3 regions of the Pradoshia sp. TA40_28 genome follow, and region 3 is predicted to be linked to each of the others. Evidence: predicted binding sites of a transcription regulator. Region 3 holds the regulator's gene; each other region holds the start of a gene.
The links. The regulator CtsR, encoded in region 3, represses protease genes until heat stress. The targets are predictions, from matches to a motif close to ATGGTCAATAAAGGTCAAACA.
Positions count from the first base shown of each region.

Region 1: the regulator CtsR is predicted to act here: its motif matches at 7,786-7,806, upstream of clpP (ATP-dependent Clp endopeptidase proteolytic subunit ClpP).
Region 2: the regulator CtsR is predicted to act here: its motif matches at 8,454-8,474, upstream of AC58NB_RS08635 (ATP-dependent Clp protease ATP-binding subunit).

Region 1 is NZ_JCATZO010000001.1:372,260-382,818, forward strand. Features, by position in the region: gene rapZ (RNase adapter RapZ) at 1-467, shown strand, start outside; gene AC58NB_RS01695 (gluconeogenesis factor YvcK family protein) at 442-1,434, shown strand; gene whiA (DNA-binding protein WhiA) at 1,471-2,412, shown strand; gene AC58NB_RS01705 (HPr family phosphocarrier protein) at 2,459-2,716, shown strand; gene AC58NB_RS01710 (immune inhibitor A domain-containing protein) at 2,793-5,147, opposite strand; gene AC58NB_RS01715 (amino acid permease) at 5,315-6,739, opposite strand; gene clpP (ATP-dependent Clp endopeptidase proteolytic subunit ClpP) at 7,116-7,718, opposite strand; tRNA gene AC58NB_RS01725 (tRNA-Arg) at 8,032-8,103, shown strand; gene AC58NB_RS01730 (RNA polymerase factor sigma-54) at 8,324-8,440, shown strand; gene AC58NB_RS01735 (glutaredoxin family protein) at 8,492-8,731, shown strand; gene AC58NB_RS01740 (sugar-binding transcriptional regulator) at 8,876-9,907, shown strand; gene gap (type I glyceraldehyde-3-phosphate dehydrogenase) at 9,967-10,559, shown strand, end outside.
Region 2 is NZ_JCATZO010000005.1:171,659-182,217, reverse strand. Features, by position in the region: gene AC58NB_RS08670 (PTS sugar transporter subunit IIA) at 1-245, shown strand, start outside; gene AC58NB_RS08665 (alpha/beta-type small acid-soluble spore protein) at 684-935, opposite strand; gene AC58NB_RS08660 (exodeoxyribonuclease III) at 1,052-1,807, shown strand; gene AC58NB_RS08655 (MFS transporter) at 1,979-3,253, opposite strand; gene AC58NB_RS08650 (alkaline phosphatase family protein) at 3,257-4,582, opposite strand; gene AC58NB_RS08645 (pyruvate, water dikinase regulatory protein) at 4,888-5,706, shown strand; gene ppdK (pyruvate, phosphate dikinase) at 5,706-8,369, shown strand; gene AC58NB_RS08635 (ATP-dependent Clp protease ATP-binding subunit) at 8,573-10,559, shown strand, end outside.
Region 3 is NZ_JCATZO010000015.1:60-10,618, reverse strand. Features, by position in the region: gene ispF (2-C-methyl-D-erythritol 2,4-cyclodiphosphate synthase) at 1-287, opposite strand, end outside; gene ispD (2-C-methyl-D-erythritol 4-phosphate cytidylyltransferase) at 284-982, opposite strand; gene AC58NB_RS15670 (PIN/TRAM domain-containing protein) at 1,137-2,231, opposite strand; gene disA (DNA integrity scanning diadenylate cyclase DisA) at 2,409-3,479, opposite strand; gene radA (DNA repair protein RadA) at 3,485-4,864, opposite strand; gene clpC (ATP-dependent protease ATP-binding subunit ClpC) at 5,035-7,452, opposite strand; gene mcsB (protein-arginine kinase McsB) at 7,465-8,544, opposite strand; gene mcsA (protein-arginine kinase activator protein McsA) at 8,541-9,098, opposite strand; gene AC58NB_RS15640 (CtsR family transcriptional regulator) at 9,123-9,584, opposite strand; rRNA gene rrf (5S ribosomal RNA) at 9,835-9,951, opposite strand; tRNA gene AC58NB_RS15630 (tRNA-Ala) at 9,955-10,030, opposite strand; tRNA gene AC58NB_RS15625 (tRNA-Pro) at 10,043-10,119, opposite strand; tRNA gene AC58NB_RS15620 (tRNA-Arg) at 10,125-10,201, opposite strand; tRNA gene AC58NB_RS15615 (tRNA-Leu) at 10,211-10,296, opposite strand; tRNA gene AC58NB_RS15610 (tRNA-Gly) at 10,311-10,385, opposite strand; tRNA gene AC58NB_RS15605 (tRNA-Lys) at 10,464-10,536, opposite strand.

The sequences.
Region 1 (10,559 bases), on a different contig from region 3:
ATAAGCCGAGAGAGCTGCGCGATAAAATTGCTAAGCAATTTTCTGTTAACCAACGGGTGGAATTCACCATCAATGTAATGTCATTTGGCTTTAAACATGGCATTCCTATTGATGCGGATTTAGTTTTTGATGTGAGATTCCTTCCAAATCCTTTTTATATAGAAGCTATGCGGCCGCAAACAGGGCTGGATGAAGAGGTATCCTCCTACGTATTGAAATGGAGTGAAACCCAGAAATTCATTGAAAAATGGGTGGATTTATTGGATTATATGATTCCTCAATATAAAAGAGAGGGAAAATCCCAATTAATTATCGCAGTCGGATGTACGGGAGGGCAGCATCGTTCTGTAACATTGGCTGAATATTTGATTAATCGATATAAAAATGAGTACCACACTAGTGTAACGCATCGTGATATTGATAAAAGGAAGGTACGTACAGATGACATCCAAATCAGCACAACCTAGGGTAGTCATCATAGGTGGAGGTTCTGGTCTTCCGGTTCTGCTAAGAGGGCTTAAAGTATATCCGCTTGATATTACCGCCATCGTGACGGTGGCTGATGACGGCGGTAGTTCCGGCAGGCTGAGAGAGGAACTTCATATTCCGCCGCCAGGTGATATCCGCAATGTTTTGGCAGCCATGTCTGATGTTGAACCATTGATTGAACAAATGTTTCAGCATCGATTCACGGGCTCTGAACAATTATCGGGTCATGCGCTTGGGAATTTGATTCTTGCAGCGATGACTTCTATTACTGGTGACTTTGTACATGCTATACAAGAGATGAGCAAGGTTCTGAATGTAAAAGGACAGGTGTTACCTTCGGCGAACCAAAGTGTCATCTTGCATGCAGAACTTGAGGATGGAACAATTGTTTCCGGGGAATCAAAAATTCCATACTCCGGAAAACGAATCAAGCGGGTATTTGTCAGTCCTGAGTATATTCAGCCGCCTAAGGAAACGATTCAAGCGATCAGGCAGGCAGATTTAATTTTGATGGGACCAGGAAGCCTTTATACAAGTATATTGCCTAATTTGGTTGTGCCAACGATTGCCTCTGAGATTGCAAATTCAAAGGCATCTAAAGTTTATATCTGTAACTTGATGACTCAGGCAGGGGAAACCTTGAATTATACGGCAAGTGATCATATGAGAGTCCTCAACGAGCATTTAGGTGAATCTTGTATTGATACCATTTTAGTCAATAAAGAGGATATCCCTGCGCATCTAAAATTAAAATATAAAGAAGAATATGCCCAGCCGGTTATCTTTGATATAAATAGACTGGAACAAATGGGATTACACGTGATTAAGGATAATATTGTAACGATCCAAAATAACCGAGTCAGACATGATACGGTCGTCGTGGCATCCATTATCTACAATTTATTGAAAGAAAAAGGTATTCAGGCAGTTAATATGAATAAATAACATGCAAGTTGTAAAGGGATTGAGGTGTAAAAAGGGATGTCGTTTGCGTCGGAAACAAAAAAAGAGCTAACGAATTTAGAAGTTAAAGATTGCTGCGCACGATCAGAGTTATCTGCGCTAATCCGGATGAACGGATCCTTATCCTTTTCCAATCGTCATCTTATTGTGGATGTTCAAACAGAAAATGCAGCTATTGCCCGGAGAATCTATACGTTACTAAAGAAGCTTTATAGCCTCCAGGTTGAATTGCTCGTTCGTAAAAAGATGAAACTGAAAAAGAACAATGTCTATATTGTACGATTTTCTGAGAAAGCGAAGGAAGTACTTACGGATTTGAATATCATCGAAAATGGCTTCAACATTGTTCATGATATATCGGAGGAGCTTATTCATAAGAAATGTTGTAAACGTTCCTATTTACGTGGCGCATTTCTTGCAGGTGGATCTGTTAATAATCCAGAAACATCCTCCTATCATTTGGAAATATCGTCTTTATATAAAGAGCATAATGATTCTTTGTGTGAGTTAATGAACTCATTCGGATTAAAAAGCAAAACGCTTGAAAGAAAAAAGGGATTTATCACCTATCTGAAGGAAGCAGAGAAAATATCTGAATTCCTGAATATTATTGGAGGGCATAATGCACTCTTGAAATTTGAGGATATTCGTATTGTAAGAGATATGCGAAATTCTGTTAATCGGCTTGTTAATTGTGAAACCGCGAACTTGAATAAAACAATCAGTGCATCTTTGCGCCAGGTTGAAAATATACGATATATAGAAAATACGGTAGGTCTTGATATTTTGCCTGATAAATTACGTGAAATTGCGAGGCTCCGGGTCGAATATCAGGATGTAACCTTAAAAGAACTCGGAGAAATGGTCTCCAGTGATAAAATAAGTAAATCAGGTATTAATCATCGTCTTCGCAAAATTGATGAAATCGCAGAAAGACTGCGAGCCGGTGAATCTAAATAAGTGTTTTATTTTAATATAAATAACTTAATATGGGGAGGAAATGGTTGTGGTTGAAAAAGAAGTAACTGTCCAGTTAAAAACAGGTTTACAGGCACGTCCGGCTGCCCAGTTTGTTCAAGAGGCAAATCGTTTTTCATCTGATATCTATATCATTGATGCAGAAAAAAAGGTCAATGTAAAAAGTATTATGGGGTTAATGAGCTTGGCAATCAATTCGGGCAAGACAGTAACCCTATCAGCAGATGGCCAAGATGAAGAAGAGGCAGTACAGGTTTTAGAAGCATTCATGACAGACACAAATTAATCATACATCCAAAAACCGAACCATGATTCTCAATAGAAAAGAGACGGCACTTTTATAAGCCGTCTCTTTTTTGTGTTTATTTACTTATTACAATTTTGCCAACAGTACGATCCTTACTTTGTCCCGTCAACTTGATTTTCACGCCAAATTCAGGAATGTTGCGGCCTGCATCCGGTTTGCCCGGGTTTGAATAATCCCTGCTGTCATCGAATACTGTATATGGCTTCGTATCGTAATCGGCCAATGTTAACCCACTTATGCTCTTATAATCCAGATACATTTTATCTGTTTTATCTAATCTAAATGCAGCATCATGAATTTGATATCGAGTTGCAGCTAAGGATTTGTCACTCCATTTTAATGTTCCTTGGTCAGCATCGACTACTCCCAGGAAGCCTTCGCCTGGGTGACTGCCTGTCCAGTTATCTGAATAGCTGTCATCCACATACCAAACGACTAATCCACCATCATATTTCATTAGACTGGCTCCGCGTTTGATATGAGCAAGTCCCAAATCAACTCCCTGATGATTTCGCCATTCTGCCAAATAGTATTGATCGCTTGTGTAAAAGCCTTCATTCTTTGTGAAGCCATCCAATGTAAAGGCTGAGGTTGAAGTATCTGCATTATCTTTTACAAGTTCCTGACCATCTGCAGTAACCGTGATATCGTCTACATAAAAGCCTTGTTCAATAGCAGCTACATCCGTCCAGTAATTAAAGCGTAATTCGATTTTCTTGCCGGCATAGGCAGTTAAATCAAATGTACCATCCACCCAGCCGTTAGATTCCCCGGTTATCCCATTACCAGGATTTTGTTTGTTAGGATTGGTAGTAGTGGTTAAATTACCTTGTATTCCTGTCCAATTTGTTTGCCCCTGTTCACGTACTTGAACAGACGCATAGTCCCAATCTTGTTCAATTTGGTACCATGTCTTGAAAGATAATTGGGCGGATGACTTATTTGTTAGATCAAGAGAAGTAACCAAAGAGTTATTTAGGTTATTACCTTTTCCGCTATGATATTCATACTTCCCGCTATAAGGAGTATTTACTGTGGTTTTCTTTTGTGGCAAATTAACTTTAAGCGCATCCAGATTTCTTCCCTTTGTATTGGCTTGGTCGAGAAGGAATTCAGATCCTCGTCTAGTCAGATCATCCACATCAACCTCTTCATAATTCAGCCAGTTTCCTCCAAGGCTGTTTTGGAGAGATTCTTTAGCGTATGGGCTAAAACCAGTTGGTTCTCCTCCGGGAACTTTACCTGCCCAGCTGCCGCTAGCCATGATTGACCAATAGCCAATGGCTTCACCGGAACCAGAGTATTGTGTATCATATTCATCTGGCAGGCCTAAATCATGGCCATATTCATGGGCGAATACTCCGGCAGCCCCATCAATTGGTTGAACTGTGTAATCGTAAGCTGACATTTGTCCATTACCAATTGGGAATACCGCACCCAAATTCGAACGATGGGACCAGATTGCATCTCCACCTAGTGTACCGCCGCCCGCTTCTTCACCTACAGCAGAGTGGACAATCATTAAATGGTCGACTAAACCATCTGGTTCACGTTTATTGCCGTCCCCATCCAAATCGTAGCGATCTTCCTGGTCATATTCAGTAAGGTCAATATTTGGATCGCTTCCTGCTGCTTCAAGTGCTTCCTTTACAAGGCTACGTGCATCCTTGTCATTTCCATCAGGAGTGGGATAATTACCGCCATACTCAGCGGCAGGTTTTTTAGCCTTATACCAACCTGCTACTTCACCTTCTACCGTATAGCTGCCGCCTGATTGCTGCTCATAATATTGCTTCATGGAAACTAGGGTTTCGCCATTAGGACCTTTATATCCTTTTTTGCCAAAAACCATTTGTTGATAATGATCCTTCGTATAGTCTTTATAGTACATATCGGTATCTTCTGGTCTAACATTGTCACCATTATAATCAGGGAATTCAATCATTAGGACTAAAACTTTATCTTTTACTACAGAGCCTCTATATTTCTCTTCTTTAACGGGTTGAACAACCTTATCGTTAGGATTGGTGCCTTTACCCGGTTTTTTACCTTTTTTCTTTTTGTTCCACTTCTTCTGTAACTCTTTCATTTGCTTATCGAATTTTTTTGATGAGTCCTTTTTAGCATTTTCTTCTTTTTTCTTTAAGTACTTTTTCAACTGTGCCTGTGCTTCTTTATCCGTTGCATTTTTCTTGATGGTACCTTCCTTTTTAAGCATTTTAATTAATCGTTCTTCATTAGCAATACTTAAATCAAAAGAGCTTCCTGTATAGGTAACTGAATGATTTTGATTGGCGTCAATTGCATGTTTACTTGTTGTCGAAATTTGGTGGGCAGAAGTGGCTGGTGCAAAGGCACTGAATGTTAAAGCAGCAGCAAAGGCTGATGCCAAAATTGATTTTCCCCTCAAATGGTTTCCTCCTCATAATTTTAGTTAACATTCTATATATTCTGAATATTTTATAAAAAACCTCTTTAATAATTAAAAATGGTAGAATAGAAGGAGGTTGGGGAAAGGGAAGTGGGTAATTTGGCATAAAAAAACCACCCTTTTGAAAGAGTGGCTTCGTCTTATGATTATCTATCTTCTGTCAAACTTCTAGCTAATTCTTTTGGTTTCTTGTTTTTCATCAGGATTGGATAGAGAACAAGTCCAAGGACAAATAATCCGATTCCGAGAGAGAAAGTTTTCAAATCTGCTGTACCAGTTTTAATAACCCATATTGTATAAACAAGAGCCAAAGTAGAAATGATGCCATCTACAATCCGAGATCTTTTCATCCCAATGTAGGTTTCCCCGGTGAAAATTAATTTTAGTTGATAAACTACACTAACAAAATACGGGATCAGATACGCTAATGTAGCAACGACCATTGCAAAATCGTAGGCTTCCATAATTGTCCCTGATATAGTGGAAAATAGAAAGAATTGAGTTAAAAGATTCGTAATTGTCAATGAGTTGACTGGGCTTCCCTTTTTATTGGTTTTACCGAAAAAGGCTGGGAATAGATTCGATTTAGCAGCCTGATAGGGAACTTCAGAGCTAACTACAATCCATCCGACCGTTGAACCAAATAATGAAATCAATGCTAGGAAACCTAGGATATAAGCGCCACTTGAACCAATTGCCGCCTGAAGAGCATCAACAAGTGGTTTTTGTGATTGTAGCAATTCTTCTTGTGATAGTGCCCCCATTGTTAACAGTGTTATACCAATATAAATGGCAATAGCGATAATCAGGCCAGTAATGGTTGCTTTTTTAACATCCGCCTGAGACTTTGCCCGATTCGATAACATAACAGCTGCTTCAACTCCGATAAAGGCCCAAAGAGTGGCAATGGCTGCATTATTGATTTGTCCACCTAATGAATAGGACGTGCCGGAAGCATCTATAAAATCTTTACCGTTCATCAAATTAGCAGAATCGAAGATAAATATTGTTACGACAATAAAGAGGGCAAATCCGAGTACTTTTGCGATGGTTGCCATCAAATTCATTTTTCCTGCACTATCGAAGCTTTTGCATAAAATAAAGTGAATTCCCCATAGCATAACTGTACAAACAGCAAAATTTAAAAATTTGCCTAGTTCCAGATCAAAATTGCCGCTTGAAAATAGGATGTACTGGCTCTGCATGATTGGGAAGAAAGTAGATAAATATCCGGCGAAAGAAATGATAACTGATGCCGTGGCAGCCCAGTTAGCAGCCCAATACCCCCAGGCAATACTGTAACCAGCAATTTTACCTTTCTTAGGTGAGCTAAACATAGCTTGTGCATAGCTTTGTGGTCCTGTTTTTAATTCGGGTTTTCTTACAGCCAAGTTTCCAAATACAAGAGCAATCATTAAGACCCCTGCTCCTGTTAAGATCCATGCCATAGTGGCTCCAATAGGACTTGAAACACCAGCCAGGTTCGCCGGCAGCATAAATATTCCTCCACCGACCATGTTGCCTACTACAAACATGGTTAAGATCCAAAATCCCCATTTTTTATTATTCATGATGAATGACTCCTTTGTTTTCAAGATAGGATAAACCATGCAAACCGTTGAAAAAACAGGATCCTGTTATAAACCTATACCCAATTTATCTATATTGTATGAAGGGTAGCTAATCGGTTGCTGGTCATGCATACACAGTTCGGATCACCTATATAAGCTCTTATCTAATTAATTTAATGACATTATCTTAACATCAAACCTTTACTTTGGTAAAGTGATAAACAATTAGAGAACTAAAATAAATACACGACTTTGAATGGAAATAAAAGGGTGAAAGAATTCGTTTCTCTTCATAGACAAAGAAAAAGTATGATAGCTAATCTTTTAGGGCAAATAAAAAAGCTGCCGATTAGATCGACAGCTCTTCGGGTTATGATTATTTTTTGTTTTCTTCAGTTACATTGCGAGTGATGATTTTATCAACTAAACCATACTCAAGGGCACGCTCAGCTGTCATAAAGTTATCACGCTCTGTATCGCGGGCGATGGTTTCAAGATCTTGGCCAGTACGTTCAGCTAAGATTTTATTTAAGCGTTCACGCATAAAGAGAATGCGTTTTGCAGCAATTTCAATCTCAGTTGCTTGTCCTTGTGCTCCACCAAGAGGTTGGTGAATCATGACTTCGCTGTTTGGTAAGGCAAAACGTTTACCTTTTTCACCTGCTGCAAGAAGGAAGGCGCCCATGGATGCAGCCATTCCGATACAAATAGTTGAAACTTTTGGCTTGATGTATTGCATTGTATCGTAGATTGCCATACCTGCTGTAATACTTCCACCTGGGCTGTTGATATAAAGATAAATATCTTTCTCAGGATTTTCAGTTTCAAGGAATAATAATTGAGCAACGATGGAGTTTGCAACATTGTCGTCAATAGCACTTCCAAGCATAATGATACGATCCTTTAACAAACGGGAATAAATGTCGTATGCGCGCTCCCCACGATTTGTTTGTTCAATAACTGTAGGAATTAAATTCATTTATTTCTCCTCCTTATATGTAAAAAAAATAATTAACACATTTAGCTTTGACTTTATCATACACTTTATGGTCAATAAAGGTCAAACAAAAGACGCTTACATTTACTATATGTTTTTTCGCCATGGCTGATGTCTCATTTATAGGGGTTAAGGACACAGTTTGAATGAAGAACAGCAGTTGATTGATTTATGTATAGAAGTAAAATAATCCCTGATATCCATCTTACCCAACATAAAGGCTTGTAAACCTAAGGAATAGTTCTTGCAAAAAGACTTTCCCTTCCTTATAATATAAATTTGTAGGCTAACATTTGCCCTCGTAGTTTAATGGATAGAACATAAGATTCCGGTTCTTACGATGGGGGTTCGATTCCCTCCGAGGGCGTATATAATTACTAGATAAGAAGTCCCTATGCTCGAGAAGAAGTCAGCATAGGGACTTTTTTTATTGTTTAACTCAAATCTGCTGTTGTTTCTTCAATAATTTGCAAAAACCCCTCTTTTTTCTTGCTCTGAGACTTTCTGTTTACTACTATTAATATAAGTGGATTGTAGAGTTTTTTGAAGGTGGGATACGACAAATAAAAGCAGAGCAGGATCAGTCTATTGCAAAGCAGCTGCTACAATCTTTTGGGATATTTATCTCAAGAAGGACAATCGCAATATATCTCAATCAGCTTCCTATTCCGTCCTCCTCAAAACGAAAACGTTATGAGCTTTAGTGAATAAATTAATTTAATAGGTAGATACTAGAAGGAGCAGGGGGAAGAAAAGTGAGTGTACCAATCATTCATTTCTATACAAAAAAGAATTGCCCGTTATGTGAAGAGGCAAAGGATCTTTTAAAGCTCCTGCAGAGAGAAATAACGTTTACTCTTCTGGAAGTCGATATCTATTCCAATGATAAGTTATTGGAACAATATGGGCTTATGATCCCTGTAGTCGAGATAAATGGTCAAGTTATTCAATACGGTCATGTAAATCTAGATGAGATTCGTTGCTATTTAACGTGATGTTCACATTTACATTCTTGCAACTATTCGAAACTCCTGATAGAATGGAATTACATCAGGAGCTATTTTTTTACATAATCAGGGACACCAAATGTCTCGCTAGGACATAAAATGACCAATGTATATTAAAGGAGTTTGAAGGGTATGGATGGAATGCTCCATTTACAGAAGAAATTAATTCCGGATATATTTGAGGTCATGCAAAAAAGATACAACATCCTAAGGACTATTCGCACCTTACAACCGGTTGGCAGACGCAGTTTATCGCTGACGCTAAACATCACAGAGCGTACTTTGCGCAGCGAGGTAGAATTTTTGAAAGATCAAAAACTTATCCTTATTGCAAGCTCAGGAATGACGGTTACAAAAGAAGGTGAAGAGATTCTGGATCATCTTGGTGGTGTAATAAGGCAATTATCGGGTATAGATGATATGGAGCGCCTTTTACAGGAAAAGCTTAATTTAGAGAAAATCATCATCGTTAACGGTGATAGCGATCACTCCCCGTGGGTTATAGATGAACTTGGACGTGCAGGTGCATCGCGTATGAAAAGTCTTCTAACGGGTAAAAATATCATTGCTGTGACAGGTGGAACAACAATGGCTGCAATAGGCAGAATGTTGCCGAGTGTATCCGAACTTCCTAATGTGGATGATATTTTGTTTGTACCAGCGAGAGGTGGTCTTGGTAAAGGTGTGCAGTATCAAGCCAACACAGTATGTGAACAAATGGCTGAAAAGATGCATTCACGATATCGTGTCCTGTATGTACCGGACAATCTTAGCGAAACAGCGTACAATACGCTAACCAGTGAACCTGCTATACATGAAGTATTGGAACTGTTGGAATCAGCCAATATTGTTCTTCATGGTATAGGAGAGGCCAAAACAATGGCCGAAAGAAGGAAATCATCCGATGATAGTCTCCAGGAATTAACAAATAAAAAAGCAATTGGAGAAGCATTTGGATATTATTACGATGAAAATGGCAACATAATACAGAAAGTCCATACAATCGGCCTTCAATTAGATGATCTGGTTAATGCGGAACATGTTATCGCGGTTGCCGGAGGAGCCTCAAAAGCAAAGGCGATAAAAGCCTATATTAAAATGGCACCTAAAAAACCGATTTTAATTACGGATGAAGGTGCAGCAATTCAGTTACTTAAGGGATAACACCCTTTTGAATATAATTTAAAATCTATTTCTAAGATTCCAAAAGGAGGAACCTTCTAATGGCAGTAAAATTAGGTATTAATGGTTTTGGTAGAATTGGACGTATCGTATTCCGTGCGGCGTTAAATAATCCGGAAGTAGAAGTTGTAGCAGTTAACGATTTAACTGATGCAAAAATGCTTGCGCATCTTTTAAAATATGATTCAGTTCATGGAACTTTAGATCAAGATGTAACAGTTGACGGAGACTACTTAGTAGTTGCTGGACAACGTGTAAAAGTTCTTGCTGAAAGAGATCCAGCTCAACTTGGTTGGGGAGATCTTGGAGTAGATATCGTTGTAGAATCTACTGGACGTTTCACTAAACGCGCAGATGCTGCAAAACACCTTGAAGCTGGCGCTAAAAAAGTTATCATTTCTGCACCTGCATCTGATGAAGATATCACAATCGTTATGGGTGTTAACGAAGATAAATATGACGCAGCTAACCATGATGTAATTTCTAATGCATCTTGTACTACAAACTGCTTGGCTCCATTTGCAAAAGTATTGAACGATAACTTCGGTATCAAACGCGGAATGATGACTACAATTCATTCTTACACAAATGACCAACAAATCTTAGACTTGCCACACAAAGACTACCGTCGTGC
Region 2 (10,559 bases), on a different contig from region 3:
GCTTGGCTCACCAAAAATTGAAAGAATCAACAGATGCTATTCTAATGGCTCATCAATCGCAGCTTTCTTTATTGCAGAAAGAAACGGACGGAGAAATGATGAATGTATCATGCTTACTAGTCCATGCGCAGAGAAATCTGTTAAAAACCTTGACGGTTAAGAATTTGGCTACTGAATTTGTGAAATTATATGAAAGTAGTGAATTACACTCAGGAATTGATAGAAGAATTTATAAAGAAGTATGAAGAAATGCGTCTGCGAGGTGTTTATGGTTTATCATATTAAAGTTGGTAGGTTAAAAAGGGAAATAGCAGGGGCGTGGCCAAAAAGCTATACGTATATCCTGCCCATAACATTGAATCGTTGGAAAGCTAGGCAAGAAGCTGATTTTATTACAACAAGCTGTCAATGAATAAAGGAGAAAAGTTTACTCTATGACAGCATTGTTGAAATCAGCTTAGTATGACAAGTAGGGATCTTCTGGCTGCGTCTGAAGATTGGTATAGTAAATGAAATCTTTTGAGAGTGTAACAGCATTATGGGGAGACAAAGGATTAGCTGTAATTTACGTTAACGAGCAATCAAGTCGAACCATCAAGTAAGTTAACCAAATTACTTGAAAAACGGAACTATGCCAGCTTTACTTATACTTCACTATTTTTCTGAAGCCTGGAGAGGCTTTTTTATTTTCTAAGTATATTTTCCTTTGCCAATTTCGTTAATTCCTTCACCATACTTCCACCGAGTTTACCGCCGATTTTCCCTGCATCTGCTGCAGCAATTCGCCCATTATATCCTTCATTCAGCGGAATACCAAGATCTTTAGCTACTTCATATTTTGCTCTGTCCGGATGATTGGTTTGTGCCACTTTAGCCTTCAGTTGGTCTAATTGTTCTCTTGATTCAGGGACTAAAATCTTTCTGCGTTTTGCCATGATTGATCACTTCTCCTTTCCCATTAAGGTACCCAAAGGATGATTCTTCTACTCGATTTGTTATAATGAAAAATGGACGTAAAAGATAGAAAAATAGCAGGGGGATAAGGAAAAGCATGAAATTTGTTTCTTGGAATGTAAATGGTATAAGAGCTTGTGTTGGAAAAGGTTTCTTGGATACTTTTAATGAATTAAATGCTGATATATTTTGTTTGCAGGAAACTAAACTGCAGGAGGGCCAGATTAATCTGGAACTAGAGGGCTATCATCAATACTGGAATTATGCAGTTAAAAAAGGATACTCAGGCACGGCTATTTTTACCCGTCAAAAACCTTTATCCGTTAAATACGGGATTGGGAATGATGAGTATGATGTGGAAGGCCGAGCCATCACATTGGAATTTGAGCAATTTTTTATTGTGAATGTGTATACACCAAATTCACAGCGCGACCTGGCAAGGCTTGGATACCGTTTGGTTTGGGAAGATTTACTTTCTGCCTATTTACATGAGCTGAATAAAGAGAAACCTGTTATTTTAACTGGGGATTTAAACGTCGCTCACTCGGAGATTGACTTGCGGAATCCTAAATCAAATAAAGGGAATTCTGGCTTTACAGATGAGGAAAGAGGTAAAATGACAGCTTTATTAAATAGCGGATTTGTAGATTCCTTCCGTTACCTCTATCCTGATCGAACAGAGATGTATAGCTGGTGGTCGTATATGAGCAAAGTGCGCGAACGAAATATTGGTTGGCGGATTGATTACTTTATTGTCTCCGAATCAATCGCAGATTTAATTAGCGAAGCGGACATACATACATCGATTATGGGAAGCGATCATTGTCCAATTTCTTTAGAACTGTCAATTTGATTAAAAGTAATCTTCTTGAGGCACCTGCCAGAAGAGGGTTTTACAGTAAGGAAAGAAACACTTTCAAAAATGATGGAAGTGTTTCTTTTTTTATAAATTAATCCTTATTTCTCCAAGTAAAACTCGTATATAAATGATATAGATAAGAATGCGTGCTTCGTATAAAAGTATTTATAATTTAGCAGAAACAGAAGGGGCCTGATGGGCAGTATTTGGTACTCGAAGCATAAAGAGACCGCCAATAATAAATAGGATTACTAAACTAAGCACACCCATATTTGTATTTCCGGTCAATTGTGTAGTAATCCCCATTAAAAATGGACCTGTAATCGCTGCAAATTTTCCAAAAATATTATAAAAACCAAAAAACTCATTTGAGGACTCTTTAGGTACCAATTTAGCAAAATAGGAGCGGCTTAAGGCTTGAATCCCGCCCTGTGAGGTACCAACCAGGATAGCTAATATCCAAAAATCAAGTGCTGATGTAATAAAATAAGCATAGACACAAATAAATGTGTAGATGGCAATCCCAACCAAGATCATGATTTTTTCATTGTATTTAGCTGCCAATCTGGCATAGACAATCGAGAATGGAGCAGCAATGACTTGCGTAACAAACAAGACAATTAACAGGGTAGACGAGCTAAAACCTAAATCAGATCCATAGGCAGTCGACATCGTGATAATGGTATGCACACCGTCAATGTAAAAAAAGTAGGCGATTAAGAAAATAAACAAGTTACGATAGCTCCGGATATTTTTTAAGGTGGCAAACAGACGTTTAAAGCTCATCCGGACTGGATTTGATACTCGCTCCATATAATAGGTTTGTTGGACATTCTTTAGCATTGGAATGGTGAATAGCCCCCACCATAGGGCTGTGATCATAAAAGCAGCTTGCATCGCTGCAGTTATGGATAAAGGAATGATGTTTTGCTGGGCAAGTAGGGTAAGGGCAATTCCAATAATAAAGGGAATGGTACTGCCGATATATCCTAATGCGTATCCGTGCGCAGAGAGCTTGCTCATCTTTTTGTCATCTGTCACATCTACCAAAAAAGCATCATAAAAAATATTGGCACCAGCAAACCCAATTGATGTGATGATATAGCAAACCAATAAAATGATCCATTGATTGAAGGGGACGATTGCCAGCATGAGTGTAAAAAGAATACCGAGAGAGAAAAAGAAGATAAAGAAGCGTTTTTTATAGCCTTTAAAATCAGCAATCGTTCCCAGCAAGGGAGCGAGAATAGAGATTAATAAAGTCCCAATTGAATTAGCATATCCCCAATAAGCAGTAGAAGTGGCACTCGAGATGTCGGCCGCATTAGCAGCTGCTTTGAAATAAATAGGAAAGATAGCTGTCACAATCACGATTGAATAAGCTGAATTAGCCCAGTCATATAAAGCCCAACTCTTTTCCTGTTTTGTCAGTGAACTCATTTCTTACCTCCTTTTTTCATTAGACTGAATAAATGCTTCAATCACTTTTCCATCTGTATCGCCCAAGTTCAGTCCCATTAATTTGGCTAATGTAGGACCGATGTCAACAAGCTTCATATCCGCTATAATCTGTCCGCTTTGAATTCCTTTACCGGCTGCTATAAAAATAGTGGTGTAATCTGGCTTTTGAGGAGAATATCCATGTGTTGCCAATGTATATTTCGGTTCACTCCTCGTATCTTCCGCACTTATTTCTTTGATAAAAGCGCCCTCATGTGATTCCGTGAAATAAAAACCCTTACTTGCTTCGAGCATAAAAGAGCAGTTAGGATCAGCCCCCATTTCTTCTGCTTCGGAACCAGTCAAGATTTGTTCTATTCCGTTGTCCTCGTTCTCCATTAATTTAAATAATAGTGACCGCACCCGTTCATAAGTAACTTTGTCTTTTTTTGCTTTTAAGTAAATATATGCCGATCCATCGCAGGATTTACAATAAGCCGACCAATTCACTAATTTTCCTTTACGGTTAATATGGATCAGATTCTTTTGTCTGAACAAAGTATTAAGCTTGATCGCTTTATTCTCGTCTAATGCGCTGTGATCCCCCAATAGAATTAGTGTCGTTTCTTCATAAAGATGATTCACTTTTAATGTGTTTATAATTTGACCAAGACGATTATTGTGCCTGGTTAGTGCATCTTCTGCTTCTCTGGAGTAAAATCCATGGTCATGTCTTTTTGAATCCAAATCAGTGAAATGGATGAGCAGTAAATTTGGTTGCATTGATTTAATCGTTTCTAAAGCCGAGACCAGTACAAAGTTATCCAAATGTGGTTGGCTTAATCCTTGTCTGAGATGGCCGAACTTCCTATTCAACTTCCATTGATAGGCAGGGGTGCCGCTGAAAAGGGATACAAGTATTTGAGTTTGCCAGACCCTGTTTGGAAAGATTTCAGGCAGATTGTAATCTATGTCTGCGCGGCCAGTGACAGGCCATAACAGGGAAGCTGTTGTTAGGTTAGCCTTTTTGGCCTGATCATAAAGGGTCGTTCCTTCAATAGAGGATCTATACCAATACCAATCAGGGGACTTCCAACCTGGCTGCAGATGTGTATTGTTTATAATTCTGTGTCTTTTTGGGTAATTACCTGTGATGATGGATGTATGACAAGGGTAGGTTAATGATGGGTAAATGGTTTTGACATGAGGTGCATAAGAGCCTGACTTTAGTATTTGACTAAAATGGGAAAGGGTTTTTAATTTTGGTAAATCTAATGCAGATAAGCAATCAAAGGATATCACAATCATCCGTTTTGTTGAGACGTTCATAGATACCTCCATTTCTCCTTTAACTTTATTGTACTATTATGGAGTGAATTGTATAGATTATTTTTAAAATTTTACTTAAAATTAAGATATATGTAAATTATTCACTGAATAGTAGAAGGGAAATTAATTGTGATATACTATTTAATAAAAAGTATGGCATAATTGTTTTATTTTTACATAATTGGTGATACTATTAAATTGTTATAATCCAAAAGATGGGTATTTAGTGGAAGAGGAACGAAAAGTTATTGATTAGATAATTTTATAATTTACATCATTAATTGGATTATAGAAGGAGTGGGCCGATGGATACCATGGAAATCGTATATGTCATTTCTGACTCTGTTGGAGAAACAGCAGAATTTGTAGTAAAAGCGGTTGCTACACAGTTTAATGGAGGACAAGTAGAAATTAGAAGAAATTCATATGTTAAAAGTGAAGAAGATATTGATGAGATTATCAATTTGGCAAAACAACATTCTTCCATTATTGCTTACACACTTGTGATTCCTGCATTAAAAGAGTATTTGGATTTACGAGCTAAAGAGGTGAATGTGGTAGCCGTTGATCTGTTATCTCCTTTATTAAATGCATTTGAAGAAAAATTCCATAAACAGGCCACCCATCGATCGGGTCTAACAAGACAATTGGATGAGGACTATTTCCGAAAAGTGGAAGCTGTTGAATTTGCCGTCAAGTACGATGATGGCAAAGATCCAAGAGGTCTTTTAAATGCAGATATTGTGTTAATAGGAGTATCAAGAACTTCAAAAACACCATTATCCATGTATTTAGCGCATAAAGGATATAAGGTCGCAAATGTGCCGTTAGTTCCGGAAGTTTCACCGCCTGATGAGTTATTTAAAATTAAGAGAAGTAAATGTGTCGGTCTGATTATTACACCAGATCAGTTAAACGCTATTCGAAAAGAAAGATTAAAATCGCTCGGGTTAACCTCTCAGTCTACCTATGCCAGTTACGAGCGGATATTAGAGGAATTGGATTATGCTGAAAAGATTATGAAAAGAGTCGGCTGTCCAATCATAAATGTTTCCAATAAAGCTATTGAAGAAACTGCGAGTATTATTCTGGATATTTTAAAAGGTGAGAGGAGCTATGCGTGATGACTAAATACGTTTATCTTTTTAATGAGGGAAATAGTAATATGAAGGAATTACTGGGTGGAAAGGGTGCCAATTTAGCTGAAATGACGAATATTGGCCTCCCAGTACCTTTTGGATTCACCATTAGCACTGAAGCATGTAACTCTTACTATGAACATGAAAAACAAATTACTGAAGAGATGGAACAACAAATTCTCGAGGCGCTCCATAGCCTTGAACAGAATACTGGTAAAAAACTTGGCGATCCAAGCAATCCACTCTTAGTTTCTGTCAGATCAGGATCCGTTTTTTCAATGCCGGGTATGATGGATACTGTTTTAAATCTTGGAATGAATGATCAAACAGTTATTGGTATGGCTGAGTTAACAGGAAATCCACGTTTTGCGTATGACTCCTATCGCCGCTTCATCCAAATGTTCAGCGATGTTGTTTTGGGAGTGGACGGATTTTATTTTGAGCAATTGCTTGAGGATGTACGTGAACAAAAGGGATATCAAAATGATCCTGAATTAACAGCCGAGGACTGGATGACCGTTATAGAAGGTTATAAAAATATAGTTAAGAAGCATACGAAGCAAAGTTTTCCTGAAGACCCGCGTGAGCAATTGTTTTTAGCTGTAAAAGCGGTATTTGATTCCTGGAATAATCAGCGTGCAAAAGTGTACAGACGTCTTAATAAAATTCCAGGACATTTAGGAACGGCTGTTAATATTCAAAGCATGGTTTTTGGCAATATGGGTGAAGATTCCGGTACCGGAGTTGCCTTTACAAGAAACCCTTCAACTGGAGAGCATGTTTTATACGGGGAATATTTAATTAATGCCCAGGGAGAAGATGTTGTTGCTGGAATCAGAACTCCACAGCCTATACATACTTTAGCAAGAGAAATGCCCGAAGTTTATGAACAATTTGTGAATACATGCAAGCAACTTGAAAAACACTATTTGGATATGCAAGATATAGAGTTTACGGTGGAAAGAAGCCAATTATATATCCTTCAAACAAGATCCGGTAAACGGACAGCACAAGCAGCGATCAGAATTGCGGTAGAAATGGTGCATGAACAAATTATTGATAAGAAGACAGCGTTGTTGAGAGTGGATCCAGAGCAATTAGATCAACTGCTTCATTCTCGAATAGATGACATGTATGAACGAAATCATTTGGCTAAAGGTCTTCCGGCATCACCGGGAGCTGCTACAGGTCAGGTTGTTTTTGATGCCAACGAAGCGGAAAGCTTAGCAAATGATGGGCAAAAAGTTATTTTGGTTCGACCTGAAACAACACCTGATGATATCCATGGAATTGTCGCTTCTCAGGGAATTGTCACAAGCCGCGGCGGAATGACCAGCCATGCTGCAGTGGTTGCCAGAGGGATGGGGAAACCGTGTATATGCGGCTGTGAGCCTTTAAAGATTGATCTGAAAGTGCAGCAATTCAGTGTTGGTGAAACAATTGTTAAACATCGTGAAACAATTACAATAGATGGTTCTACCGGCGAAATTATGCTCGGAGAAATTCCGATGATTGATCCGGAATTATCGGATGAATTTCGTACGTTATTATCATGGGCAGACGAAGCACGAAAACTTGGAGTGCGTGCAAATGCAGATAATCCCGAAGATGCAAGAAAGGCTCTTGAATTTGGAGCTGGCGGGATAGGCTTATGCAGAACTGAGCATATGTTCATGGATGCTAAACGTGTTCCATTTGTTCAACAAATGATTCTTGCTGAATCAATCAGTGAAAGAAATAAGGCATTAGAGCATTTGTTACCAATGCAACAAGGAGATTTTGAAGGGATTTTTGAGGCTATGCAAGGAAATCCGGTAACCATTCGCTTGTTAGATCCGCCACTGCATGAATTTTTACCAGATAAAGAAGAATTACTGATTGATGTGACAAAGCTTCAAATCACAGATCCTGATTCCAAGGAGTTAGTTGAAAAAGAGCAATTGTTAAAAAAAGTTCGACAACTGGATGAGTTCAACCCGATGCTAGGACACCGCGGCTGCCGTTTAGGAATGATTCATCCTGAAATATACGGAATGCAGGCAAAAGCCATTTTTTATGCAATAGCTAACTTAATGGACCGAGGTATCCCGGTTAAACCTGAAATCATGATCCCGCTTGTTGGCCATGTGAATGAGTTAAAACAAATGCGTCAACTGGTGATTGATACTGCGGTTCAGGTAGAGGAAGAAACGAATAAAACATTCACGTACACAATTGGCACCATGATTGAAATCCCAAGGGCTGCCCTTACAGCTGATCAAATTGCCGAAGAAGCTGATTTCTTTTCGTTTGGTACCAATGATCTAACCCAAACAACGTTTGGATACAGCCGGGACGATGCAGAAGGGAAGTTTTTACAAACGTATATAGAAGATAAAGTTCTACCAGAAAATCCTTTTGCCGTCCTTGACCAGGATGGGGTAGGAAAGCTGGTTGAAATGGGCGTAAAATTAGGTCGACAAACAAAACCGGATTTGAAAACAGGTATCTGCGGAGAGCATGGTGGAGAAAAAATATCAATTGACTTCTGTTATAAAGTCGGTTTGGATTATGTAAGCTGTTCGCCATATCGTGTTCCATTGGCAAGGCTGGCAGCTGCCCAGGCAACCTTACGATATGATGAGGTAAAAGAAGCGGTTACAAATTAAAAAGGTTTCAATCAAGGAAGCGGTTAAAATGCCGCTTCCTTATTTTATGGAATAAAAAATAGACAAATGGGTATAAAATAGTTGAAAGTCAAAAAAGGTCAGAGTATAATAGTATTAAGGTCAAAGATAGTCAAAGTCAAATTGACCAATTTTAAATTGAATTTAGAAAACTTAACTTGGATAAAATAAAGGAGGAGTCACATATGTTATGTGAGAAATGCCATCAAAACCAAGCAACTGTTCAGATGCAAGTAAGGGTGAATGGACATCAGGAAAATCATCATTTGTGCTCTTCATGCTATAAAGAAGAACGCAATAAATTAGGAGCTCAAATGAGTGGAATGAATTTCAATTCATTCAGTCCTTTTTCACTTGATTCATTTTTTAAACAAAACAATGGAGATTCATTTATGTCAGGAATGCCAGGCTCAATGGATCCGACTAATCAAAAACAAGTCAAAACACAGACACAGCAGTCTCATGGCGGAGGATTACTTGATCAATATGGCCGTAACTTAACTCATAATGCAAGAGCTGGTTTAATTGATCCAGTTATCGGACGTGAAGAAGAAGTAAAACGTGTGATTGAGATTTTAAATAGACGTACTAAAAACAACCCAGTCCTGATTGGTGAGCCTGGTGTTGGTAAAACAGCGATTGCCGAAGGACTTGCCCTTAGAATTGGAGAAGGCAATGTGCCGCTTAAACTGAAAGATAAAGAAGTCTATCTTCTTGATGTAGCTTCTTTAGTATCCAATACGGGTATCCGCGGTCAATTTGAAGAACGTATGAAGCAGCTTATTGGTGAATTGCAGGCGAGAAAAAATGTTATCTTATTTATTGATGAAATTCACCAGCTTGTAGGAGCAGGCTCCGCCGAGGGGTCTATGGATGCGGGGAATATTCTGAAACCGGCTCTTGCCCGTGGAGAACTACAATTAGTGGGTGCGACAACGTTAAACGAATATCGCCAAATCGAAAAAGATGGAGCTCTGGAAAGACGTTTCCAACCGGTGATGGTAAATGAACCAACTACTGAGCAAGCTTTGGAAATCCTAAAAGGATTAAAGGATCGATATGAATCCTACCATTCTGTTGAATATAGTGATGAGGTATTGGAAGCGGCAGTTGAACTTTCACACCGTTATATTCAGGATCGTTTCTTGCCGGATAAAGCCATTGATTTAATGGATGAGGCCGGGGCAAGATTGAACCTGACTATTGAAAATCACGGTGAAGAAGCAATAAAAGAAAGATTAACACAAATTTATAAAGAAAAAGAACAGGCCCTAAAAGCAGAAGCATATGAACAGGCAGCAAAACTTCGTGATGAAGAAGAAAAACTGGAGAACATGCTAAAAACAGGTACTGGTGAGAAACCGAAAGTAACTGTTCATGATATTCAGCACATCATTGAACAAAAAACAGGTATCCCAGTCGGTAAATTGCAAGAGGATGAAGCCGTTCGTATGAATAAGCTTCAAGAGGAGCTTACCAACAAAGTAATCGGCCAGGATGAAGCCGTTAAAAAAGTGGCTAAAGCTGTTCGTCGTAGCCGTGCCGGCTTAAAAGCTAAAAATCGTCCAATTGGTTCATTCTTATTTGTCGGCCCGACTGGTGTTGGGAAGACTGAGCTATCCAAAGCACTGGCAGAAGAATTGTTTGGCACAAAAGATTCCATGATTCGTTTAGATATGAGTGAATATATGGAGAAACACAGTGTGTCCAAATTAATTGGTTCACCTCCAGGATATGTTGGACATGAAGAAGCTGGTCAATTAACGGAGAAGGTTCGTCGTAAACCATATTCCATTATTCTACTCGATGAAATTGAAAAAGCTCATCCGGATGTTATGCATATGTTCTTGCAAATCCTTGAAGATGGACGTTTAACGGATAGTCAGGGGCGCACAGTCAATTTTAAAGACACCGTTATTATCATGACAAGTAATGCAGGAGTCGGTGAGAAAGTTAAGAAAGTGGGCTTTGGTGCAGGAGGAGTAGAGGAGGAAGTTTCCATTCTTCAATCTCTAGGTAGCTACTTCAAGCCTGAATTCTTAAACCGTTTCGATAGTATCATTGAGTTTAAATCATTAACGAAAGAAAACTTATTTGAGATTGTAGATATTATGCTTGCTGAGTTATATGAAATGCTTGATCATGAAGGTTTAGAACTGACTGTTACAGATG
Region 3 (10,559 bases):
TCAATATTACCAAGCTTATACCCCTTTTGTTTTACTAACTTCCAAACGTGGGCTAAAAGCTTTTTCGAATCAGCATCTTTAAACGATGGGTCTGTATCTGGGAAGTGCTTCCCGATGTCACCCTCTGCCACGGCCCCTAAACACGCATCTGCTACGGTATGGAGCAAAACATCTGCATCAGAATGTCCAAGTAACCCCTTTTCATGGGGAATGGTAATACCCCCAATAATTAATGGGCGTCCTTCTACTAATTGATGTACATCAAATCCCTGTCCTATTCTAATCATAGTGAACTCCTTTTTTTGATTTTCTCCAGTATGGCTTCAGCGAAATATAAATCCTCTGGTGTAGTGATTTTGATATTATCGTAATTTCCTTCAGTAATGGCTACCCTTTTTCCGATTTGCTCAACAAGACTCGCGTCATCTGTCCCGAGATATTCCGCTGCCACTGCCGCTTCATGCGCTTCCTTTAAAAGGGACACACGAAAAGCTTGCGGGGTTTGAATCGCCCACAAGCTTGATCGATCAATTGTTTTCTCAACAAGATTGTCTTTAGCCTGTTTAATCGTATCCTTAACAGGTACTGCCAATACGCTTCCTCCGTATCGCTTCGCATCAGCTATTAATTTTTTTATTATAGAATGGTTAATAAACGGTCTTGCTCCATCATGCACAAGAACAATATCTGTCTTTCCGCTTAAGAGATCCAATCCGTTATGGACGCTGTATTGTCTCTCACTGCCACCACTCGTTAATATGACAGGAATCGGAAGTGATAACGTATGAATCAGTTTATCGAATTCCTCTTTTTCCGCTGGATTGATTGGCAAAATAATTTGCTTACAATGCTTATCTGTACCAAACACACTCAAGGTATGAGCTATGATTGGCTTGTTCTTCAATTCAATCCATAGCTTATTCTTATTTGCCTGCATTCTCTTTCCTTGCCCTGCAGCAGGGATAATCACTTCATAATCCATTGTATACTCCTATAATATCAATTACATCTCGTTTCGTCCGTCACACATTGGCTGTACAAATTGCCATTGGCGCTTCTTTTATAAACTTGTAAGTGCGTCATTAAAGAATGTTGCATTCCTACTGTCAAAAAGCATTTTTAACTCGTAATTCTTTTTATAGCGCTTTTTCTATCAATTTGGGTTTTGCAAATATCATCCGTCCGGCAGAGGTTTGTAATACGGAAGTAACGATTACCTGAATCTTTTTGCCAATATAATTTCTGCCTTCCTCTACAACGATCATCGTTCCATCATCAAGATACGCAACGCCCTGATTTTGTTCTTTACCATCTTTTATAACCTGTACGTGCATTTCTTCGCCTGGAATGACAACTGGCTTGACTGCATTGGCTAGTTCATTAATATTTAGTACCTGTACATTTTGAAATTCACATACTTTATTTAAATTAAAATCATTGGTTACAACAATTCCGTCTAATAATTTAGCTAACTTAACCAATTTACTATCTACTTCCGGTGTGTCTTCGAAGTCACCTTCATACATTTCAACTTCAATTGGAAGCTCTTTTTGAATTCTATTAAGAATATCCAAACCTCTTCGTCCTCTTGTTCTCTTCAATGCATCGGAAGAATCGGCAATATGCTGAAGTTCACCAAGAACAAATTGCGGAATTACAATCGGTCCTTCTAAAAATCCAGTTTTACAAATATCTGCAATACGTCCATCGATAATTACACTTGTATCGAGAACTTTTCTTTTTATATTTGGGTGAGGTGTCTCTGTATCGCTATCTGGACCTGCACCTTTTTTCTTTGTTTTAACTGAAGTTGTCACAAGGCTGGTTAACTCATCTCGCTTTTTAAAACCTACCTGAAAGCCTAAATAACCAAAAATCAATGTCAATAGAATTGGAGCCACTGTGTTAATGATTGGCACCTGAATTGAATTCAGCGGAAGACCAATTAGGAATGCCATTAGAAGTCCAAGCAAAAGCCCCATACTTCCAAATATGATATCAGTGATGGGAGCAATAATTAACTGTTCTTCCACCCATTTAACAAAATGTACTACATGATCAACCATCCAGAAAGTAATGATATAAAAAATAATTGCACCTGCGAGACCAGTAAAGATGGTATTAGTAATAAATGAATTATCAGTTATTAATGAAAATAGATCTGGTAATACGATTATTCCTATAGCTCCTCCTACAATTAAGAAACACAGTTGTATAATTCTTTTTAACATTCTTTCACCTCCCATTAAATATTATAAACGAGGACTTTCAAGCATTAATAGTTTTTAGCGATTAATTAATTTGCTGTAAAGAAGTTGTAATTGCCCTGTAACAAAATTTGGTCATCTTATTTCCTATTATACCCTTGTTATGCGTCAGATAAATGTCAGAACTGGCAGAAATTCATTTTATAAGCTTTGATGACCAATTTCTCTTTTTATATGTCTAAGCCCTTGGTGGATTTTTTTCGCTCTTACCTCTCCAATACCCTCTACTTCATCTAAATCCTCTACGCTTGCATTTAACAAGTTAGATAACTTCCCAAACCTCTTAACCAAATTATGAATTATGCTGAATGGCAATCTTGGGATCTTATGAAGCGCCCGATAGCCACAGGGAGATACAATTTGTTCTATTGGTACAAAGCCTGTGTATCCAAGGGTTTTCATAATGGCTGTATCCTCTACAGACTCTGAATAGGATAAATCAATAAATGATTGAAAAACCTCTTCGGGTTTTAGTCCTTCAGAATCGATAATATAGTCCTTTAATACAAGCATAACTTCCTGCTCTACCAGATGCAGCATTTCATGTAATTGCAAACGCAACAGCCTTCCTTCCACCCCTAATTCATTCATATAGGTCAGAAGCTCGGTTTTAATTCTCATCACCATTATAAGCCTCTGCATCACATAGAGAATATCCGCATATGTTACCATCTCTTCGAATTCCAGCTTACTTAAATTATTGATGCTTTCCTGTAAAACAGAGCGATATCTCTCAAGCGTTTGCATCGCTTGATTTGCTTTCGTCAATATAACCGATAATTCCCGCAGTACATATCGAAGATTACCTTGGTAGAGTGTAATAATATTTCTCCGTTGTGAAATGGCAATAACTAACGCCTTTGTCTCTTTGGCTATTCTCTCAGCCGTCCGGTGTCTCATCCCGGTTTCCATTGATGGTATCGTTTTGTCTGGGACGAGATGTGCATTGGCCAGCATGATGGTATCCACTTTCTCATTAAGAATAATGGCCCCGTCCATTTTTGCTAGTTCATATAAATAACTGGGGGAAAAAGGGCAGCCGATTTTAAAGCCTCCATCTACCAGGGTTTTGACTTTATCGTTGTAACCAACCACTATTAAACCGCCAGTATTCGCACGCAGAACATTATTAAGACCTTCCCTTAATGGTGTGCCCGGAGATACCAACTGAATAATTTGCGCCTTGGCTCTTTCCGCTGCCTTTTTGTCCATTAAACTTAACCCCCTAGTGCATATTTTAACGCTTCACTAACCGAACTTACTCCAATTACTTTGATTCCTGACGGTGGAGTCCATCCACCCAAATTATTAGCAGGGACTATAATTCGTTCAAAACCAAGTTTTTCTGCTTCTTTTACTCTTTGTTCAATACGGGATACCCTTCTTACTTCACCTGTTAATCCAACCTCTCCTACAATACAATCTGTTGCCCTTGTAGGTACATCTCTAAAACCTGAAGCTATACTAACAATAATAGCTAGATCTACAGCAGGCTCTCCAAGCTTTACACCACCCGTAACCTTCAGGTAGGCGTCTTGATTTTGAAGTAAGAGGCCGACTCTTTTCTCTAACACAGCCATCAATAAAGAGACTCGATTATGGTCAATTCCCGTTGACATCCTTCTTGGATTTGGAAAAATAGATGGGGATATAAGGGCTTGTATCTCTACCAATATAGGTCTTGTTCCTTCCATAGAGGCTACGACAGTTGAACCCGCTGCCCCCTGGGAGCGCTCTTCAAGGAATATTTCAGAAGGGTTTAATACTTCTTCCAGTCCCTCTTCCTTCATCTCAAATATGCCCATCTCATTTGTAGATCCAAATCTATTTTTAACTGCCCTTAATATTCGATATGTATGATGGCGTTCCCCTTCAAAGTAGAGCACCGTATCCACCATATGTTCCAACAATCTGGGACCGGCAATATTCCCCTCTTTTGTTACATGGCCTACAATAAAAATCGCAATTCCTTTTGTCTTAGCCAATCTCATCAATTCAGCCGTACATTCCCGAACTTGTGATACACTACCTGGAGCAGAAGTTACATCTGGATGAAATACCGTTTGAATAGAGTCTATGATCACAAAATTAGGATTCAATTCATTGATAGCATGTTCAATCATCCCCATATCCGTCTCGGAATAGACATAGAGATGTTCTGAAGACACTCCAAGCCTGACAGCTCTCAATTTTGTTTGCTTAACTGATTCCTCACCAGATATGTACAAGACATCATGATTATTATTCGCCAATTGTGATGAAACTTGCAGTAATAAAGTGGATTTCCCAATACCCGGATCTCCACCTATCAATAAAAGGGATCCTGGGACAATCCCCCCACCAAGCACTCGATTGAGTTCATTCGAGTCTGTCAATACGCGTGGTTCCTGTTCCGTACCTATAGAAGTAATAGAGGTCGGTTTTGTCATCGCCTGGTCTGAATGGGTAAAGGCTGTACGTCTTTGATTTTTATTAGCTGTTATTTCAACTTCTTCTGTCATAGTGTTCCACTCATTACAACCAGGGCATTTCCCCATCCATTTTGCAGATTCATATCCGCAACTTTGACAGATAAATTTTGTTTTCTTCTTTGCCATATTCCTATTAATCCTCTCCTGGAGAATAAATTATACTCTACTTTTATTTACTCTTTTATTTTACGGATTATATCGTCTTTCTTATTCTAATTATTTGTCATTATCATGTTTTTTATAGCTACCTGCAAGGAAAGGGCACAACCCTATGGCAGTGCCCTCTTCCGATATTGTTACTTACCAGCTATTACTTGATCCTCTGTAATGGCTTTAAACTCTCCATCAACCACATCGATTACTATTTTCTTACCTTTTTCAATCTTTCCTCTCAACAGCTCTTCTGATAAGAAATCTTCAACATGTTTTTGGATAGATCTTCTCAAAGGACGTGCTCCATAATCGGGATCATAGCCTTCCTCTACAATTTTTCCTTTCGCCGCTTCAGTCAGTTCAAGAATAATATCCTGCTCAGCCAAGCGTTTAATCAATTGGTCACCCAGCAATGTTACAATTGATTTCAAATGTTCTTTTTCCAAGGAATGGAATACAATGATTTCATCAATTCTATTAAGGAATTCAGGACGGAAGGCACGTTTCAATTCTTCCATTACCTGGCCTTGGTCCTGCATATTGAATCCAACATATCTGTTCTTCTTCAAACTATGTGCTCCAACATTGGAAGTCAAAATCAGAATAGTGTTTCGGAAGTCAACTGTCCTTCCTTTTGAGTCTGTCAAACGGCCATCTTCCAACACTTGTAGCAAGATATTAAAGACATCTGGATGTGCCTTTTCAATTTCGTCAAGAAGCACAACGGAATATGGCTTACGACGAACTTTTTCTGTCAATTGCCCGCCTTCTTCATAACCGACATATCCTGGAGGGGATCCAACAAGGCGTGAAGTTGAATGTTTCTCCATATATTCAGACATATCAATCCTGATCATGGCATCCTCATCGCCAAACATAGATTCGGCCAGCGCTCTTGCTAACTCTGTTTTACCAACCCCAGTAGGCCCAAGGAAGATAAAGGACCCGATTGGACGTTTAGGATCTTTCAGACCTGCTCTTGCTCTACGCACAGCCTTAGAAATGGCTTTAACTGCCTCTTCTTGGCCAATTACACGGTTATGGAGAATTTCCTCCATGTTCAAAAGTTTATCAGACTCAGTTTGTGCAAGTTTCGTAACCGGAATACCAGTCCAGCTGGATACAACATGCGCTATATCCTCTACTGTCACTTCGCTGTTTTCTTTTCCTTGCTTTTCTTTCCAATCTCGTTTTGTATTCTCAAGTTCTTCGCGCAATTTTTGTTCGATATCTCGTAATGATGCAGCTTTTTCAAATTCCTGGCTTTGAACAGCCGCATCTTTCTCTTTGCGCGCCTCTTCCAAACGAACTTCAAGCTCTTTTAAATTTGGCGGAGTTGTATAGGAACGAAGTCTTACCTTAGAACCAGATTCATCAATTAAATCAATCGCCTTATCCGGCAAGAATCGATCAGCAATATACCTGTCGGAAAGCTTAACTGCCGCATCAATTGCTTCGTCTGTAATGGAAACTCTGTGATGGGCTTCATAGCGATCGCGTAAACCTTTAAGTATTTGAATGGATTCCTCAATCGTTGGCTCATCCACCTGAATTGGTTGGAAGCGTCTTTCAAGAGCGGCATCTTTTTCAATATATTTTCGATACTCATCAAGTGTAGTAGCACCTATACATTGTAATTCCCCTCTTGCCAAGGATGGTTTCAGAATATTTGAAGCATCAATTGCCCCTTCTGCTCCCCCTGCACCAATTAATGTATGAAGCTCATCAATAAACAGGATTACATTGCCGGCAGCACGAATTTCATCCATTACTTTTTTAAGACGATCTTCAAATTCGCCTCGATACTTTGTTCCAGCAACCACGGTACCCATATCGAGCGTCATAACTCTTTTATCACGAAGGATTTCAGGAACCTCATTATTTACAATCTGTTGAGCAAGCCCTTCAGCAATCGCTGTTTTACCTACTCCCGGTTCACCGATAAGCACAGGGTTGTTTTTAGTACGGCGGCTTAAAACCTCAATGACCCGTTGTATTTCTTTGCCACGCCCTATGACGGGATCCAGACTTCCTTCTCTGGCAATCGCAGTCAGATCACGAGCAAGGCTATCTAAAGTAGGGGTACTTGCTGCAGAAGATGAGCCCCCCTGATGAATACCTGCTTCATTACTTCCCAACAGTTGCAATACCTGTTGCCTTGCTTTATTAAGGCTTACACCCAGGTTATTCAGAACACGGGCTGCTACACCTTCACCTTCACGGATTAATCCTAATAAAACATGCTCAGTACCCACATAGGAATGTCCCAGCTTTCTTGCTTCATCCATAGACAATTCAATTACTTTTTTTGCACGAGGAGTATAATGAATTGTTTGTACAGTCTCAGACCCTTTACCTATCAGGTTTTCAACCTCTTCCTGAATTTTTTCAGGACTTAACCCAAGAGCATAGAGAGCTTTAGCAGCAATCCCGTCACCTTCTCTTACTAAACCAAGCAGGATATGTTCAGTGCCAATATTATTATGTCCAAGTCTAATTGCCTCTTCCTGGGCAAGTGCCAATACTTTTTGAGCTCTTTCCGTAAATCGACCAAACATCATTATATGTTCCTCCTATTCTTCTTGTGCTTTATCTTCCATCCTCAGTCTTTCTCTGATTAAAGTAGCCCTTCGAATATCTCTATTTTTTGGATTCAACTCTCCTCCTGCATAACGCTGAAGGAATCCAGGCTGTGTAACAATCATTAATTCATTTAATATATGTTTTGTTATGTTCGGGATGTACCCTAAATCAATGCCTAATCTGACATCAGATAAACATTTTGCCGCCTCTTTGGACTCAATAATTCTTGCATGAGAGAGTATACCAAGTGAACGGAAAACCCTATCTTCCAATTGTATGTTTGATGATTGTACTAATGTGTCCCTTGCCGCTTTTTCCTGCATAATAATCTGACCAACTACACTGGTCAAATCATCAACGATGTCTTCCTCGGTCTTTCCGAGCGTCATTTGATTAGAAATTTGAAATATATTTCCCAGTGCCTCACTGCCCTCACCATAAATACCGCGGACAACCAACCCCAATTGATTAATAGCTGATACAACCCTATCTATCTGTCTTGTTAAAACAATTCCCGGTAAATGCACCATAACCGAAGCTCTTAATCCTGTCCCGACATTCGTCGGACAGCTTGTTAAGTATCCAACTTTCTCATCGAATGCATAATCCAATTCACTTTCCACCCAATCATCAATGCGGCTTGCTACTTCGAGAGCTTCGGCAATTTGCAAACCGGGGAATAAGCATTGAATCCGTATATGATCTTCTTCATTGATCATTATGCTTACTTCCTCATTTTCTGATATAAGGCAGGCTCCAACATCTTTATGTTTTGCCAACAGAGGGCTTATTAAGTGCTTCTCTACCAGCACTTGTTTATCTAATGGCTGTAGATTTTCCATTTTTACCATTTCAAGATGTCCTAAACCTGAAAGATACTGACCACTAATACGATCTTCTACTTTTTTTAGCAATCTTTTAGCATCTTCCTGTGAAAAAACGGTTGGAAATGCAATGTCTTTCACATTTCTGGCTAATCGGACCCTAGAGCTTAAAACTATATCACTTTCTGGTCCTTCCTGGTTCATCCATGAGCTGATTGCATGTTCCATAAAGTGTTCAATGGTCATCTATGCTCGCCCCCTTCTTGAGAGGCTTCTATTTCTTTCTCCAGTAACCTAATCTGATCACGGATTTCCGCTGCCTTTTCAAATTCCTCTGCCTCTACATGGCCATTAATTTTAGCCTTCAGCTCATTAATTCGTTTTCTTATATGTAAAGTTCCGCCAGCTCTTTTAGGGATTTTTCCATTATGATGAACATTACCACCATGAAGTTTTTTTAAGACTGATTCTAAATATGGAGTAAATGTCTTATAACATTCCGAACATCCAAACCTTCCGATGTTAACAAATTCACGATAGGTTAATCCACAATTGGGACATGTCAATTGATCTTCATTACTAAAAGATGATTTTGAATTAGCCGATTTCATACTTAATCCCATATTTAATAATCCAGCTAATAGATTATTGAATGATATATTGCCACTATCATGAAGCATAAAGAAATCACCTTTTTCTTCAGCGCAATATTCACAAAGGTTTACTTCTGTTTGTTTGCCGTTGATGATTTTGCTTACCTTCATCGTAGCTGGTCTTTCATTACATTCCTGACAAAGCATGATTCTCACCCTCTCCATAACAAATCACTTATATCTTAATGTCATAAACATGGCTTTTAATATCCTTGCGCGCAGTTCATCTCTTTCAGGCAAATCATAATGAAGGACAGAGCGGTCCATTACACTCATCATTATTTTTGCTTCTCGTACAGAGATAATTTCTTCCTCAACTAATCGTGCAATTAAATCTTCTGAATTACTTTGAGAAATACGCTGCCCAACCAAATTACTGATTTGTTCTATTAAATGTGCTCTATCATGAGATTGTACCCGCATTATACGAATGTAACCTCCGCCACCCCGTTTACTTTCTACGAGATAACCTCTTTCAATTGTAAAACGTGTATTGATGACATAATTAATTTGAGAGGGGACGCATTGAAATTTATCAGCAATTTCACTTCTTTTTATCTCAACTAATTCTTTCTCGCTTAAATCTAGAACGCTCTTTAAATAATTTTCAATAATATCGGAAATGTTTTTCATAAAGGCTCCCCCTCTCAGCGCTTTGACTTTGACTATATTTGACTATAATTATACAAAAGCATCCTCAATTTGGCAATCTTTATACTTTAACCTAACTTATTATATGTATAGGGTATGTCCTCTTTTATCAAATAACCAATACTTCAATTCTACCCAAATTTCCTTTTTTAAAACCCTTAAAATCCCTGATAATTGGGGGATATTCCCTGAAAAAACAAAAAAACCAGTTCAATTTGAACTGGTTTTGGCTGCCCGGCAACGTCCTACTCTCACAGGGACTCGCGTCCCAACTACCATCGGCGCTGAAGAGCTTAACTTCCGTGTTCGGAATGGGAACGGGTGTGGCCTCTTCGCCATCATTACCGGACTATGGTGGAGCCTAGCGGGATCGAACCGCTGACCTCCTGCGTGCAAAGCAGGCGCTCTCCCAGCTGAGCTAAGGCCCCATATTTTTCAAATGGTCGGGAAGACAGGATTCGAACCTGCGACCCCTTGGTCCCAAACCAAGTGCTCTACCAAGCTGAGCTACTTCCCGATAAATGGCGCGCCCGAGAGGAGTCGAACCCCTAACCTTTTGATCCGTAGTCAAACGCTCTATCCAATTGAGCTACGGGCGCATATAAGAGTGCCGAGGGCCGGTCTCGAACCGGCACGGTAGTCACCTACCGCAGGATTTTAAGTCCTGTGCGTCTGCCAATTCCGCCACCCCGGCATATAACTTGGCATTGGAGCGGAAGACGGGATTCGAACCCGCGACCCCCACCTTGGCAAGGTGATGTTCTACCACTGAACTACTTCCGCAAAATATAAGCAAACCAGTGAATGGAACTTATGCCAACGAGGTTATGTTCCTGCTCACTCGCTTCTATATAAAAAAAATGAGCCATGAAGGACTCGAACCTTCGACCCTCTGATTAAAAGTCAGATGCTCTACCGACTGAGCTAATGGCTCACAATAATGGTGGAGGATGACGG